DNA from 3 places in the Pseudomonas huanghezhanensis genome. Region 1 is predicted to be linked to each of the others. Evidence: riboswitches for the same ligand, from Rfam matches in the RefSeq annotation. Region 1 holds a riboswitch; each other region holds the start of a gene.
What was found. A riboswitch is a leader RNA that binds a small molecule or an ion and turns the genes downstream of it on or off. The one in region 1 is predicted to bind cobalamin.
Positions count from the first base shown of each region.

Region 2: linked by a shared signal. The riboswitch ahead of OYW20_RS14150 (CbtB domain-containing protein) and the one ahead of OYW20_RS12585 (ABC transporter substrate-binding protein) in region 1 are both predicted to bind cobalamin.
Region 3: linked by a shared signal. The riboswitch ahead of cobO (cob(I)yrinic acid a,c-diamide adenosyltransferase) and the one ahead of OYW20_RS12585 (ABC transporter substrate-binding protein) in region 1 are both predicted to bind cobalamin.

Region 1 is NZ_CP113949.1:2,837,294-2,842,343, reverse strand. Features, by position in the region: gene OYW20_RS12600 (phosphodiesterase) at 1-627, shown strand, start outside; gene OYW20_RS12590 (NAD(P)/FAD-dependent oxidoreductase) at 739-1,458, opposite strand; cobalamin riboswitch at 1,659-1,854, shown strand; gene OYW20_RS12585 (ABC transporter substrate-binding protein) at 1,996-3,009, shown strand; gene OYW20_RS12580 (FecCD family ABC transporter permease) at 3,006-4,022, shown strand; gene OYW20_RS12575 (ABC transporter ATP-binding protein) at 4,019-4,810, shown strand; gene OYW20_RS12570 (GNAT family N-acetyltransferase) at 4,839-5,050, opposite strand, start outside.
Region 2 is NZ_CP113949.1:3,172,568-3,177,617, forward strand. Features, by position in the region: gene cobN (cobaltochelatase subunit CobN) at 1-280, opposite strand, end outside; gene cobW (cobalamin biosynthesis protein CobW) at 284-1,363, opposite strand; cobalamin riboswitch at 1,495-1,714, opposite strand; cobalamin riboswitch at 1,810-2,045, shown strand; gene OYW20_RS14150 (CbtB domain-containing protein) at 2,143-2,331, shown strand; gene OYW20_RS14155 (CbtA family protein) at 2,343-3,068, shown strand; gene OYW20_RS14160 (cobalamin biosynthesis protein) at 3,065-3,481, shown strand; gene cobM (precorrin-4 C(11)-methyltransferase) at 3,501-4,247, shown strand; partial or broken gene OYW20_RS14170 (IS1182 family transposase) at 4,353-5,050, shown strand, end outside.
Region 3 is NZ_CP113949.1:4,111,972-4,117,021, reverse strand. Features, by position in the region: gene OYW20_RS18465 (PQQ-dependent sugar dehydrogenase) at 1-1,129, opposite strand, end outside; cobalamin riboswitch at 1,255-1,470, shown strand; gene cobO (cob(I)yrinic acid a,c-diamide adenosyltransferase) at 1,585-2,196, shown strand; gene OYW20_RS18455 (cobyrinate a,c-diamide synthase) at 2,207-3,502, shown strand; gene bluB (5,6-dimethylbenzimidazole synthase) at 3,499-4,149, shown strand; gene cbiB (adenosylcobinamide-phosphate synthase CbiB) at 4,146-5,050, shown strand, end outside; gene cobD (threonine-phosphate decarboxylase CobD) at 5,047-5,050, shown strand, end outside.

The DNA of each region.
Region 1 (5,050 bases):
GCCGAATACGAGAAGGCGCGTGCGCTGCTGAGCCGGATCGAGCAGCCGCTGCTGATGATTCCCGGCAACCACGACGACCGCGGGCTGTTCCGGGAGAACTTCTGCAGGGGCATGCCGGGTGCTGACGATGACCCGGTGCACTTCATCGCGGCCGGTCTTGGCCCGATGCGCATCATTGGCCTGGACGTGACCGTGCCCGGCGAGCACCACGGTGACATAGATGACGCAGCGCACGATTGGTTAGAAGCGGCGCTCGCGCAAGAGCCTGAACGGCCGACCCTGATCATGCTGCACCAGCCGCCGTTTTTGAGCGGCATTCCCTACATCGATACCTACGCGTGCCTCAACGGGCATCGGCTTGCCCAGCTGGTCGCGCAGTTTCCGGCGGTTGAACGCGTGGTGTGCGGTCATATCCACCGTTCCATGCAACTGCGCTTCGGCGGGACCGTACTCTGCACCGCCCCCAGCACAACTACCGCCATTGCCCTGGCGCTGGACCCGCATGCCAAAGAGGCGTCATGGCTGGAACCGCCCGCCCTGTTGCTGCACCACTGGAAACCCGACACCGGCCTGATCACCCACTGGGTGCCTATCGGCAACTTCCCCGGGCCTATGCCGTTTGCGTAGCCGTCAGGTGCTGTAAGACCTCTTGAGCTAACTTGTTGGCGAGACGTCCTCGCAGGTTGAACAGCTCGCGAGTGGGCGCGACTTCAACGATGCGCCCCAGGTACATGACCGCTACCCGATCAGTAATGTGCCCGACCACGGCCAGGTCATGGGTGACGAACAGCAAAACAATCCCGACCAGGCACCGGCTGCCAGCACCACGGGTTTGCATTTGTTTTCGCCCCGTTCGGTGATCACCGAACTGACCCGCCCCGCTTCAGTCTCGATGCCCCGTGCAGCGCAGCGCGTCAGCATTTTTACCCCCAGCGCACGAGCGCCTTCGGCAATGGCGGCGGTGGCAATGCCGGGCTCGGCGCGGCCGTCGGTGGCCGTGAACAGCGCACCCTTCCACGACCCCGGCATCTTCGACTGCAAGCGGGCTTCAATCTGCGCCGGGTCAAGCAATTGTGCGTCGATGCCCAGTGGCCGCGCCTGTTCCAGCCACGCCACCTTGTTGCCTATCTCCTGTTCCGATTCGCAGGCGTAGAGGATGCCCGCACGGGTGAAGCCGGTGTCGTGCTTGAGTCGCGTGGGCCATTCGTCCCACAGCTTCAGGCTGGCAATCGCCAACGGGACTTCCGCAACATCACGGCCCAGGGTGCGCACCCAGCCCCAATTGCGCGAAGACTGCTCATGGGCGATGCCGCTTTTTTCGACCAGCACCACCGAGACGCCGCGTGCGGCCAGGAAGTAGGCGGTGCAGACCCCGACGATGCCACCTCCGATGATCACCACATCGGCGCTTTCGGGCAGTGAATGATCGCTGTCGACGTGAGTGATAAGCGGGTACATGAGCGTTCCTGCGTCGGTCGTTACCCAAGGTTTACCGCGCAGGCCACACAGCGGCAAGCCTTGTCGCGACCACTGGGTCCATGCACTCACATGGTGAGATCAAGGCCGGGTGACGGCTTGAGCGCAGCGCTTGAGCCGGGCGCAATCAGACCCTGTTTCATCGACGCGACCGCGGTCGGTGGTGATAACCCCGATGATCGTCTACCATGCCCGCCGCCGGTTCCCCCACGGGACTAATAGGGAATCCGAAATGCCGCCCCCGGCATCAATCGGAACTGCCCCCGCAACTGTAGGTGCCGAGCCTGCTCCTCAATAGCCACTGGACTGATGTCCGGGAAGGCCGGAGTCAGGCGACGACGCATCAGTCAGGAGACCTGCCGGCCAAGCAAATCACTAACCGGCGGGGTGTCCGGGAAGGACATCTCAGCAGCTAGCCGTGCCAGGCTGACGGGCGATCCCATCGCCGATGGCAGCGGTTGAAGATGTGTTTCCGGTTCGAGCCCCCTGCCCCGTGTACGGTCGGATGGAGACAGCCTCATGCTGATGTTGCGCCTTGCTACCCTGGTCACCGCGTTGAGCGTTGCCACCCTCGCCCATTCTGCCCCCACGCATTACCCGCTGACCGTCGAAAACTGCCGCAGCACCCTGACCTTTCCGCACGCTCCAACCCGCACGGTGACCATTGGCCAGGCGGGCACCGAGATGCTGTACGCCTTGGGTTTGAGTGACAAAGTGGTGGGCACGTCATTGTGGTTCAACGACGTACTGCCCCTCTATAAGTCGCAAAACGATGCCATCGAGCGGCTGGCGGACAACGCCCCGAGTTTCGAGTCGGTTATCGCCAAGCGCCCGGAACTGGTGGCCGTGGAGCTGGAATGGATGGTGGGCGCGCAAGGCGCGGTCGGCACGCGCGAGCAGTTCCATGAGTTGAAAATCCCGACGTACCTGATGCCCACCGACTGCGAAGCCAAGAACAACCTGGTGGGCGCGGACGGCACACGTCTGGAAGCCTTCCGGATAGACAGCGTCTACAAGAGCATCAGTCAGTTGGCCGAGATCTTCGATGTTCAGGACCGGGGTCAGACGCTGATTGCCGAACTCAAGGCCCGTCTCGCTCAATCCATGGCGCTGGCCCACGATGCGCCGAAGCAAAACGCAAGCGCGCTGGTCTGGTTCTCCAGCCCCGGCCTGGAGCTGGATCCGTATGTGGCCGGCCACAAGGGCGTCCCGCAATTCATGCTCGACACCTTGGGCGTGCGCAATATTGTGCAGTCCGATGAAGAATGGCCCACCGTGGGCTGGGAAACCATCGCCAAGGCCAACCCGACCTTTCTGGTGATCGCGCGCATGGACCGTCGCCGCTTCCCCGCTGACGACTATCAGAAAAAGCTCGAATTCCTGCGCAATGATCCGGTGACGCGCAACATGGACGCCGTGAAGAACAACCGCATCATCGTTCTAGACGCCATGGTGATGCAGGCCAGTGTCAGGACATTCACTGGCCTTGAAACCCTGGCGGCCGCCATCAATACCTTCAACCCGGCGAAATGACCTCAATGCTTTCTCGAACGCTGCTCGCACTGGTTGTGTTGTTGCTCGCTGTCTTTGCCGGTGTCGCCATTGGTGAGACCACCCTGGAGCCATCCGTGGTGTTTCAGGTGCTGGCCAATAAGTTGTGGGCCGCAGGCTACGTCCTCGACCCCATCGACGAGGGCATCGTCTGGAATTACCGCTTGCCTCGCGCCTTGGTCGCGGGCGCCTGCGGCACCGGGCTGGCGACATGCGGCGTCATCTTGCAGGCGCTGCTGCGCAATCCGCTGGCTGACCCTTATTTGCTCGGAATTTCCGCTGGCGCTTCAACCGGCGCCGTGCTGGTGGCATTGCTGGGTGTGGGGGCCGGGCTGATTTCGCTGTCGGTCGGGGCCTTTGTCGGCGCCATCGCAGCCTTTGCAGTGGTGGTGCTACTGGCCCGTGCCAGTGGACGCAGCGCAGGCACCGGCCAGATCATTCTGGCGGGGATTGCAGGGTCGCAGCTGTTCAATGCGCTGACGGCATTTCTCATCACCAAGTCGGCGAACTCCGAGCAGGCGCGCGGCATCATGTTCTGGTTGCTGGGCAATCTGGGCGGCGTACGCTGGCCGTCGGTCTGGCTGTGCGTGCCAGCAGCGCTGTTGGGGCTGGCTGTTTGCCTGTGGCACAGGCGTTCGCTGGATGCGTTCACGTTTGGTGCCGACTCCGCGGCCTCGCTGGGTATCGCGGTGTGGCGGGTGCAGCTGATCCTGATCGGTTGCGCGGCGCTGGTGACGGCCGTGATGGTCTCGATTGTCGGCTCGATCGGTTTTGTCGGCCTGGTGATCCCCCACGCTGCACGGCTGTTGCTGGGCACCCGCCATGCGCGGTTGCTGCCCGCGAGCGCGTTGGGCGGCGCAGTGTTTCTGATTGCTGCCGACGTCCTGTCGCGCACCCTGATCAAGGGCCAGGTGATCCCTGTTGGTGTCGTCACGGCGCTGGTCGGCGCTCCGGTGTTTGCCTTGATTCTGATTGGCCGGGGGACAGCACGATGAACGACGCCACGGCGGCATTGGATCACCCCGTGCTCTCGTGTTCGGGGCTCGGTCTGCGCGTGCGTGATGCCGAATTGCTGCACGGCATCGAGCTGGAAATCCGGTCTGGCGAGACTTTTGGCATTGTCGGACCGAACGGTTCCGGCAAATCCACCTTGCTCAAAGTCCTCGCCGGATTGTGCGTACCCAGCCAGGGTTCGGTGCAGCTGGGCGCAAAGGCGCTCAGGTCTTTGTCGCGGCGTGACATCGCGCAGACACTCGCCCTGGTCGAGCAACAGGCGGATACGCTGGAGGCGGTGAGTGTGTTTGATGCGGTCGCATTGGGCAGAACGCCCTGGTTGTCAGCCTTGAGCCCTTGGTCAAAGGAAGACGATGCAATCGTCGAACAGGCCCTGAAGGATGTCGACGCGGCGCACCTGAAAAACCGCAGCTGGCGCAATCTTTCAGGCGGCGAACGTCAGCGGGTGCACATCGCCCGTGCTTTGGCGCAGCGTCCGCAAATCCTGCTGCTGGATGAACCGACCAATCACCTGGATATCCAGCACCAGCTGGCGATTTTGAACGTGGTGCAAGCGTTGCCGGTTACAACGCTGATTGCGCTGCATGATCTCAATCAGGCACTGACGTGCGATCGACTTGCGGTGCTTGACCGGGGGCGACTTGTCGCCCTCGGCACGCCGCTGCAGGTGCTCACCCCGCAACGCTTGCGAGAGACCTTCGGCGTGGAGGCGCACTATTTGATCGACCCCGCTGACGGCGCGCAGATCTTGCGCTTCCGCTCAGCGTGAGGCGTCCTGTCGGTCCACGTTCTGGTTATCAAAGCGGGCTGTGCATATGGGTCGTCTGCCACACCGGGTCGGCATCGATATCGATCACGTCGAAACCGCGTTTGCGCCAGAAGTCGATGGCACCCGGCAAAAACGGGTGGGTGTGCAGGTAAATGACATCGACCGCGTCGGCCACTGCCAAGGCTTTGAGTGCCTCGTACAACCTGGTCGCCAGACCTGGGCGGCGATACGCGGGGTGCA
Region 2 (5,050 bases), 340 kb from region 1:
GCCAGTAGCCGATACCGCCGTGCAAAGAAAGCAGAATCACCTTGGCGTGGCGCAGCACCTCGTCCACGTAAAGGTCGACCGAGGCATGGTTCTGCACCTGCATGGGGTTGGCCAGACGAAAGCTTGGGTAATCGTCCGGGAGTTGCCGGGCCGTTTCAGCCAGCAACGCCAGACTGGAATCGCCGCTGCACAGAATCACCAGTTCGGCGGGGGTTTGACCGAGGTCAGCGATGCTGTCGTCCGGGACAAACCCGCCGGGCTGGGTTCTGAGCAGGTGCATGGATTAACCTTTGGCCGCAACGGAGGAAACCGCAGCGCGCAGCTGTGATTCGAGCACCGTAGCGTCGAGTTCCTGACCGATCAGCACCAGATGTGTCACGCGCTCTTCTTCAGGCTTCCAGGCGCGGTCAAAATGCTTGTCGAACCGCGTGCCAACGCCTTGCACCAACAGGCGCATCGGCTTGCCGGGGATGGCAGCGAAGCCTTTCACGCGCAAGATGCCGTGCTGCACGACGGCCTGAGTCAGCGCGTCCAGCAGCAGGCTTTCGTCGGCTTGGGGCAAGGTGATGGAAATCGAGTCGAAAGCATCATGATCGTGGTCCTCATGATCGTCGCCTTCGTGGTGATCGTGGTGGGTCTTGCGGCTGTCGATGTGTTGCTCGGACTCAGCGCCCAGGCCCAGCAGCACGCTGATCGGCAGTTGACCTTTGCTGGCCTCGATGACTTTGACCGCCGGGGGCAACTCTTCGGCGACTTCAGCACGCACCGCGGCCAGCGAGTCGGCGTCGAGCATGTCGGCCTTGTTGAGGATCACCAGATCGGCGCTCGCCAGTTGGTCCGCGAACAGCTCATGCAGGGGCGACTCGTGGTCCAGATTGGGGTCGAGCTTGCGCTGCGCATCGACCTGATCCGGGAATGCCGCAAAGGTACCTGCCAGCACGGCCGGGCTGTCGACCACGGTGATCACGGCGTCAACGGTGCAGGCGTTGCGGATTTCCGGCCACTGAAACGCCTGCACCAACGGCTTGGGCAGTGCCAGCCCGCTGGTTTCGATGAGGAGGTGGTCGAGGTCGCCACGTCGGGCAACCAGTTCGCGCATGACCGGGAAGAACTCTTCCTGAACGGTGCAGCACAAGCAGCCGTTGGCCAGCTCGTAAACCCGGCCGTAGGCTTCTTCTTCGGTGCAGCCGATGGTGCATTGTTTGAGAATTTCGCCGTCGATGCCCAGCTCGCCGAACTCGTTGACGATCACCGCGATGCGGCGTCCTTCAGCGTTGTCGAGCATGTGGCGCAGCAGAGTCGTTTTGCCCGAACCGAGAAAGCCGGTGACGATGGTGACGGGGAGTTTGGCCAGTGTTTTCATCGGTTGCCCTCAGGCTTTGCGGCGGGCAAAAGGGACGAAAACGACGCAGCACTGAGACTGGCTGGCCGTTGGATTCGCCACCGGATCACCCCGCCCGGTTGTAATGAGAATGAATGGGGCTCGTGCTCGCGCATGGCTCCCGGGTCGAGGCAGGTCTCCTGGCTTACGGTGGCGTGCCGGGCGCTGGAGATGCGCGACAAGCATTCATCGCGCCTTCCCGCTCGCGCAGTGGCTGTGCAATGAACATGACCGTTTACAGTTGCGGGGGCAGCTGCGGCGTCTGACCGCATTCCCTTCTTAGCACTGGCCCGGACGTCACCGGACCTGCGAACCTCGACTGCCGCAAGGCTACGCAGTGACCCTGTTCAGGTCAATCTCCGCAAGGCTCATTACCACCTGCGCACACGGCCGGCCCGCAATTGACGCTGGCCGCCCGGCCATGCTCTCCTACACGCCTTGTTACGGGTGCCCTTCACAGGGTGAAACGGGAAACCGGTGCGTGCAAGCCTTCGGCTTGCGCAAGTCCGGCGCTGCCCCCGCAACGGTAAGCGAGAGAAGAGTCAGATCCACTGTGTCTTTCACGCCAACTGCGTGCGGCATGGGAAGGGACTCTTGAAGGTGCCACGCGCTGCGCGCTGCACCCCTCGCGAGCCCGGAGACCGGCCCGAAACGTTCACATCACAAACCCGCGGTGGGCGGGCGCTGTTGAGTCCCTGCTGACGCCTGTCAGCGGGCTTCACTGCGCTTTCCTGTTCGCTGACATTTCAGAGGGACGCGCCATGTCGATCAGTACCACCGGCCCAATCACTACCGCCAGCAGCACCACCCAGACCCAACGCCTGACCGCCTCTGTCAGCGCGATGATCCTGGGCGCATGCCTGGTGTATTTCGCCGGTTTTTCGCACATCGATGCAGTACACAACGCCGCGCATGACACCCGTCACAGCTCAGCCTTCCCTTGCCATTGAGGTCCGACGCCATGTTCAAGCGTATCGCTCAAACGGCAGGATTCACCGGGCTGCTGGCCGCTCTGTTGCTGACCGTTCTGCAAAGCTTCTGGGTGGCGCCGCTGATTCTTCAGGCCGAAACCTATGAAAAGGCGCCCGCCTCCGAGGTGCAACCGCATGAGCACAGTGACGGCGCCATGGCCGCGCATGTGCATGACGCGCAAGCGTGGGAGCCGGAAGACGGCTGGCAACGCGTGCTGTCCACCACAGGTGGCAATCTGGTGGTCGCGGTCGGTTTTGCGCTGATGCTTGCGGCGCTGTATACGCTGCGTGCGCCGGGCCGTACTGCTGAGGGCGCATTGTGGGGGCTGGCGGGTTTTGCCGTGTTCGTCCTCGCGCCGACCCTGGGCCTGCCACCCGAGTTGCCGGGCACCGCTGCAGCTGATCTGACCCAGCGCCAGTTCTGGTGGATCAGCGCCGCCGCGTCGACAGCCGTGGCGCTGGCCCTGTTGGTATTCGCCCACCACTGGATGCTCAAGGTGCTGGCTGCGGCGATTCTGCTGGTGCCGCACGTGATTGGCGCGCCGCAGCCGCTAATTCACTCCAGCCTGGCACCGGAAGCGCTTGAATCGCAGTTCAAAATCGCCTCATTGCTGACCAACGCCGTGTTCTGGGTGGCTATGGGCCTCATCAGCGCCTGGCTGTTCCGTCGCAAAAATCCGGAACTGAACGCAGCCGGGTTGTCCCACGCCGCATGAGCCAGCCAGTTCTGTCTACAGTCCGGGTGATCGGCATCGGCTGCAAACGCGGTTGTCCGGTCGAAGTGCTGGCGGGGTTGATCGACGAAAGCCTTGCGCTCTTTGGCATGGCCGTCGGCGACGTAACTGCCCTCGCCTCCATCGACCTCAAATCTTCAGAGCCGGGATTGCTGGCGCTGAGCGAAAGGCTCGGTGTGCCGTTGGTGTTTTTCAGCGCGGATCAAGTGGCGGAGTTCGAGCAAAGACTGAGTCATCGCTCGCAAGCTGCTTTCGACGCGACCGGCTGCTATGGCGTCGCTGAAAGCACAGCGCTGGCATTGGCAGCTCGCTTGTGTGCCGCTCCTGTCCACTTGTTGATTGCACGCCGCAACAAGGACGATGCCACCTTCGCCCTGGCTGGTTCGTACACCTGAGTAAACTTCGGAGACCCCCATGACCGTCTATTTCATCGGCGCAGGCCCCGGCGATCCAGAGCTGATCACCGTCAAAGGGCAACGCCTGATCGGTAACTGCCCGGTCATCATTTACGCCGGTTCGCTGGTTCCGGAAGCCGTGCTTGAAGGTCATCGAGCCGTTCAGGTCATCAACAGCGCCGAATTGCACCTCGAGCAAATTATCGCCCTGATGAAATCTGCTCATGAACGGGGTCAAGACGTTGCGCGTGTGCATTCGGGAGACCCGAGCCTGTATGGCGCAATTGGCGAGCAGATTCGTCACCTGCGCGAGCTGGGCATTGCGTTTGAAATCATCCCAGGCGTCACCGCAACAGCCGCGTGCGCTGCGCTGCTGGGTGCCGAATTGACGCTGCCGGACATTTCCCAGAGCGTGATTCTGACCCGCTACGCCGACAAAACCTCCATGCCTGCCGGCGAGGCGCTGGGCGAGCTGGCGCAGCACACCGCAACGATGGCGATTCACCTCGGGGTCAAGAACCTCGGGAAGATCGTCGCCGAGTTGATGCCCCACTACGGCACCGACTGCCCGATTGCAGTGGTGCATAGAGCCAGCTGGCCGGATCAGGACTGGGTAGTCGGGACACTGGCAGATATCGAGGCGAAAGTGCAGGACAAGGGGTTTCGGCGTACCGCTCTGATTCTGGTCGGGCGCGTGCTGGGCAACGAAGTGTTCAGCGAGTCGTCCCTGTATCACGCGGGTCACGCACATGTTTTCAGGCCTTAGCTCGTCATCCCGGTTTCGCTTCCTGTACAGACTGTGTGAAAACCTAGCCAACCCGCCCCAGATCTAAGAAAATGCCCCGCATCGAAAGATGCGGGGCATTTTCTTATGGCGTACATCCAGGGCGAATCTCGAAACCAGACCAGCCTGTTTCCGGTTTCCATCGACGAAGTCATTCCCGAAGACCATCTCGTCCGGGTCATTGATGCCTATGTTTCGCGCCTTGATCTCCGGGTTCTGGGGTTTGATAAAGCCATCCCCAAAGGCAACGGACGTCCACCTTACAACCCCGCCGATCTGCTCAAGCTCTACATCTATGGCTACTTCCAGCGCATACGGTCTTCGCGCCGGCTCGAAGCTGAGTGCCAACGCAACATCGAAGTCATGTGGCTGCTCAACCGCCTCGCGCCGGACTTCAAAACCATCGCCGACTTCCGCAAGGATAACGCTACCGCGTTCTCTGCAACCTGCCGCGCGTTTGTTCAGTTGCCGAACCGCAGGCTTGGTCAAAGGTGATCTGGTCGCCATTGATGGCAGCAAATTCAAGGCTGTCGCTTCGGCCCGTCGTCACATCAGCACCAAGCACCTCAAGCGCGATCAGGAAAAAATGGATCGCCGCATAGCCAAGTATCTAGAGGATCTGGACTGCGCAGATCGCGACGAAAATGAAGAGGTGGTTGATCGAAGCGCTGTTAAAACGGTGCTGGCAAAACTGACCGCCAAACGGGACGACTACCTGACCTGCCAGGCGCTGATGGACGAACTGCAGATCACCCAATTCATCAGCACCGAAAGCGACGCGCGGA
Region 3 (5,050 bases), 1.3 Mb from region 1:
AGCCACTGTGGGGTTTGCGGTTCCAGGAGCCGTGTTGCCCGATGAACAGGCCCTCAGTAAACGGAGCAGGCAGTGTTTTGCCGTCTGCGAATGCCAGGCCGAGGGACGCGGTGTGCGGGCCAACCGCGAAATCGGGCGCAATCGCCTTGGCCACCAGTTCCGGATTTTGTGGTGTGACTCGAACATCGACGTGTTGCCCGTAATAGCTGAAGGGCCAGCCGTAGAAAGCGCCGTCCTTGACCGACGTCACATAGTCCGGCACGAGGTCGCTGCCGATTTCGTCACGTTCGTTGACTGCCGTCCAGAGCGCGCCGGTGTGTGGTTCCCAATCCATGCCGTTGGGGTTGCGCAGGCCCGAGGCAAAAATGCGATGTGCTCCGGTGGCGGGATCAACTTCCCAGATGGCTGCACGGTCTTTTTCCTGATCCAGGCCGTTCTCGCCGACGTTGGAGTTGGAGCCGACGGTGACGTAGAGCTTCTTGCCGTCTTTGCTGGCAATGACGTTTTTGGTCCAGTGATGGTTGAGCGTACCGCCCGGCAGATCGACGACTTTGGTCGGCTGGCCGGTGATCGACGTCTGGCCGGGCTCGTAGTTGAAGCTGATTAACCGATCAGTGTCAGCCACGTAAAACTTGTTGCCGACCAGCGCCATGCCGAACGGCGAATTGAGGTTTTCCAGAAACACGGTGCGGGTTTCTGCCACGCCATCGTGGTCCTTGTCGCGCAGCAGGGTGATGCGGTTCGGGCTGGGCACGCCGGCACCTGCGCGGCCCATCACCTTTTCCATGACCCAGCCGCGGATGCCCTTGCTGTCGTCAGGTTTTGGCGGCGAATTGGTCTCGGCCACCAGTACATCGCCGTTCGGCAAGACGTACAGCCAGCGCGGGTGGTCGAGGTTCTCGGCGAACGCAGCGACCTGCGTGCCCGGCGCGGCGACAGGTTTGGCGCCGGCGGCCCAGCCGACTGCCGGAGCGATGTTCACAGTAGGGATCAGCGTTTTATTGGGTTCAGGCAGCTTGGGCGATGCCCCCATGCCGTCACTGACTTGCAAGGTGGAAGACTCGCCGCAAGCAGCAAGGCCACCGGTAACCAACAGCAGCAGGACAAATTGAGGTCTGAGCTTGAACATCGTCGATCTCCATTTCGGGTGCAGTTTGTATTTTTGTGTATCTAGGTAGAGGCACCTGAGCCTTCTTAGGTTCAACCGGCGGATCAGACGCTGCGTTGATTGACGCTCAAACCCCAACCCTCTACCCTTCGCCACTTGTTTCAGGTGCCCATCGAGCAAGGCTCGACAGGGTGAAACAGGGAAGCCGGTGAGAATGCCTCGCGCTTTGATCCCGGCACTGCCTCCGCAACGGTAAATGAGAAGGCCGCGCACGATGCCACTGTGTTCATTGAGCATGGGAAGGCGCGTGGCCAGAAAGTTCGCTCATGAGTCCGGAGACCGGCCTGATCCAATTCAACAGCATCACGGAGGGCGATGCTCTGCGCAGCGGCCCGGGTCTTTGATCTGCGTCGTGCTGCCAGTGCCTGCCTTTGCTCTTCGTCTGCGTTTACCTGCCCCTCAAGCGGAGAGCCGAGATGAGCGAATCCCCCGAACGTGACGAACGCCATCTGGCGCGCATGCTGCGCAAAAAAGCCGTGATGGACGAGCGTATCGCCAGTTCACCCAACGAATGCGGCCTGCTGCTGGTGCTGACCGGCAACGGCAAAGGCAAAAGCAGCTCGGCATTCGGCATGTTGGCCCGCGCCATGGGCCACGACATCCAGTGTGGCGTGGTGCAGTTCATCAAGGGCCGTAACAGCACCGGCGAGGAGATGTTTTTCCGTCGTTTCCCGGAACAAGTCCGCTACCACGTCATGGGCGAAGGGTTCACCTGGGAAACCCAGGACCGTCAGCGCGACATCGCTGCTGCAGAATCCGCCTGGGCCGTCACGCAAGAGATGCTCCGTAATCCCGAGATTGGCCTGGTGATCCTCGACGAGCTGAACATCGCGCTCAAGCATGGCTATCTCGATCTTGAGCAAGTGCTCAGCGACTTGCAGGCGCGCCCGCCGATGCAGCACGTCGTCGTGACCGGTCGCGGCGCCAAACAGGAATTGCTCGACCTGTCGGACACTGCTTCCGACATCAGCGTGATCAAGCATGCGTTCCAGTCCGGTATCCGCGCGCAAAAGGGTATTGAGCTGTGAGTAAGCGTTCATGAGCGAGGCAAGGCACTGCCCGGCGGTATTGATCGCCGCACCCGCCTCCGGACAGGGCAAAACCACCGTGACCGCCGCGCTCGCCCGATTGCACCGCAATCAAGGGCGCAAGGTCCGCGTGTTCAAGTGCGGCCCTGACTTCCTCGATCCGATGATCCTCGAGCGCGCCAGCGGCAACCCGGTGTACCAACTGGACATGTGGATGGTGGGCGAGGACGAAAGCCGACGCCTGTTGTGGGAAGCTGCCGCCGACGCTGACCTGATCCTGATCGAAGGTGTGATGGGGCTGTTCGATGGCACCCCATCCAGCGCAGATCTGGCACGACGTTTTGGCGTGTCGGTGCTGGGCGTCATCGACGGCACCGCCATGGCCCAGACGTTTGGCGCCTTGGCGCTGGGGCTCGCGCGTTATCAGCCGGACCTGCCTTTTGCCGGCGTACTCGCCAACCGGGTGGGCACGGTCCGTCATGCGCAGTTGCTGGAGGACAGCCTCACTGAAGGCATGCGCTGGTACGGCGCATTGTCCCGCGAGACCGGTATCGAACTGCCCAGCCGCCATCTGGGGCTGGTGCAGGCCAGCGAGCTGAATGATCTTGACGTGCGACTCGACGCAGCAGCGAACTCGCTGGCCAGTACCTGTGAAGTGGCGCTGCCGCCGGTCGTGACGTTTGAAGCGCCTGACGTCGTGCCCGCCGAGCGCTTGCTCGAAGGGGTTCGGATTGCCATCGCCCATGACGAAGCATTTGCGTTCATCTATGGCGCGAGCCTTGATTTGCTGCGGGCGATGGGCGCCGAGTTGTCGTTCTTTTCGCCCATTCGCGACCAGCAATTGCCGGAAGCAGACAGCTTGTACCTTCCTGGCGGTTATCCGGAGCTTCACCACGTGGCTCTGGGCGAAAACACCCCGATGCTCGACGCGATCCGTCAGCATCACGCCGCCGGTAAACCGCTGTTGGCGGAGTGTGGCGGCATGCTGTATCTGCTGGACGCTTTGACCGATGTCGACGGCGTGCGCGCGGACCTGGTCGGACTGCTCAGCGGCGAGGCCGTCATGCAAAAGCGTCTCGCCGCCCTGGCGCTGCAAAATGTCGAGCTGCCGGAAGGCACGTTGCGTGGCCACACCTATCACCATTCGCTGACCAGCACTGAGCTGCAACCGATCACCCGTGGCATCAGCCCCAATGGCGGGCGAGGCGCCGAAGCGGTCTACCGCGAAGGCCGGATGACGGCTTCCTATGTGCACTTCTATTTCCCTTCCAACCCCCAGGCGGTGGCGGCGCTGTTTTTGCCATGAGCGACCAGGCTTTCAGTGACGCCGAGCGCGCTGCGGTTTATCGGGCGATAGCAGAACGACGGGACATGCGTCACTTCAGCGGCGGCTCAGTTGAGCCTGCGTTGTTGGCGCGTTTGCTTGAAGCGGCCCATCACGCGCCCAGCGTCGGGCTCATGCAGCCCTGGCGTTTCATTCGTGTCACGGACCGGCAGTTGCGTGCACGTATCCGCGCCCACGTTGAGCTTGAGCGCATCCAGACCGCAGAGGCCTTGGGCGAACGTTCCGATCACTTCATGAAGCTCAAAGTCGAGGGCATCGAGCAGTGCGCCGAAGTGCTGGTCGCAGCGTTGATGGATGATCGTGAAAAGCACATTTTTGGCCGCCGGACGTTGCCGGAAATGGACATGGCGTCGTTGTCCTGCGCAATCCAGAACCTGTGGCTGGCCGCCCGCGCCGAAGGGCTGGGCATGGGCTGGGTTTCGATGTTCGAGCCTCAGGCGCTGGCCGAGGTGCTGGGCATGCCGGTCGGGGCCAAGCCGCTGGCCATCTTGTGTCTGGGGCCGGTCGCCGAATTTTATCCACAGCCGATGCTGGTGATGGAAGGCTGGGCGCAGGCCCGCCCGCTCAGCGAGCTGGTTTACGAAAATACCTGGGGAGTGCATCCATGAGCGTGGCGTTGTTGAGCATCGCCGGGGTTGCGCTGGACGCGCTGCTTGGCGAGCCAAAACGAAACCACCCGCTGGTGGCCTTCGGTCGTTTCGCTGATCGTCTCGAACAACGCTTCAACCCCGGTGGACGCGGCTGGCGCAGTCATGGCGTGACGGCATGGTTCATCGCTGTCATTCCGCTCACCGTGCTGGCTATGTTGCTGAGCGGGCTGCCTTACATCGGCTGGCTGATCGAAATTGCCGCGTTGTACTGCGCGCTGGGCATGCGCAGTCTTGGCGAGCATGTTCAGCCAGTGGCGCAAGCGCTGCGCACCGGCGATCTGGACGAAGCACGGCGCCGCGTCGGATATCTGGTCAGCCGACAGACCACTGAGCTGGATTCAACCGAAGTGGCGCGCGCCGCGACCGAGTCCGTTCTGGAAAACGGCAGTGATGCGGTGTTTGCTGCGATTTTCTGGTTCGTGCTGCTGGGTGCGCCCGGCGTGGTGTTGTATCGCTTGAGCAACACGCTGGACGCTATGTGGGGGTATCGCAATGCCCGCTTTGAACGCTTCGGCTGGGCGGCGGCAAAAATCGATGACGTGCTGAATTACATACCGGCGCGGCTGGTGGCGTTGACCTACGCGCTGCTGGGGAAAACCCGACTGGCCTTGCGCTGCTGGCGCACGCAGGCACCGAAGTGGGACAGCCCCAACGCAGGGCCGGTGATGGCGGCAGGTGCAGGTGCCTTGGGTGTTGAGTTGGGAGGCCCGGCGATTTATCACGGCGAGCTGCACGAACGTCCGCAGTTGGGTGAGGGCACGCCTGCCGATGCCGATGCCATTGATCGTGGCTGGCAATTAGTGCAGCGTGGCGTCTGGCTTTGGTTGCTGATCTTGTGCGCAGGGGCTCAATTCTATGC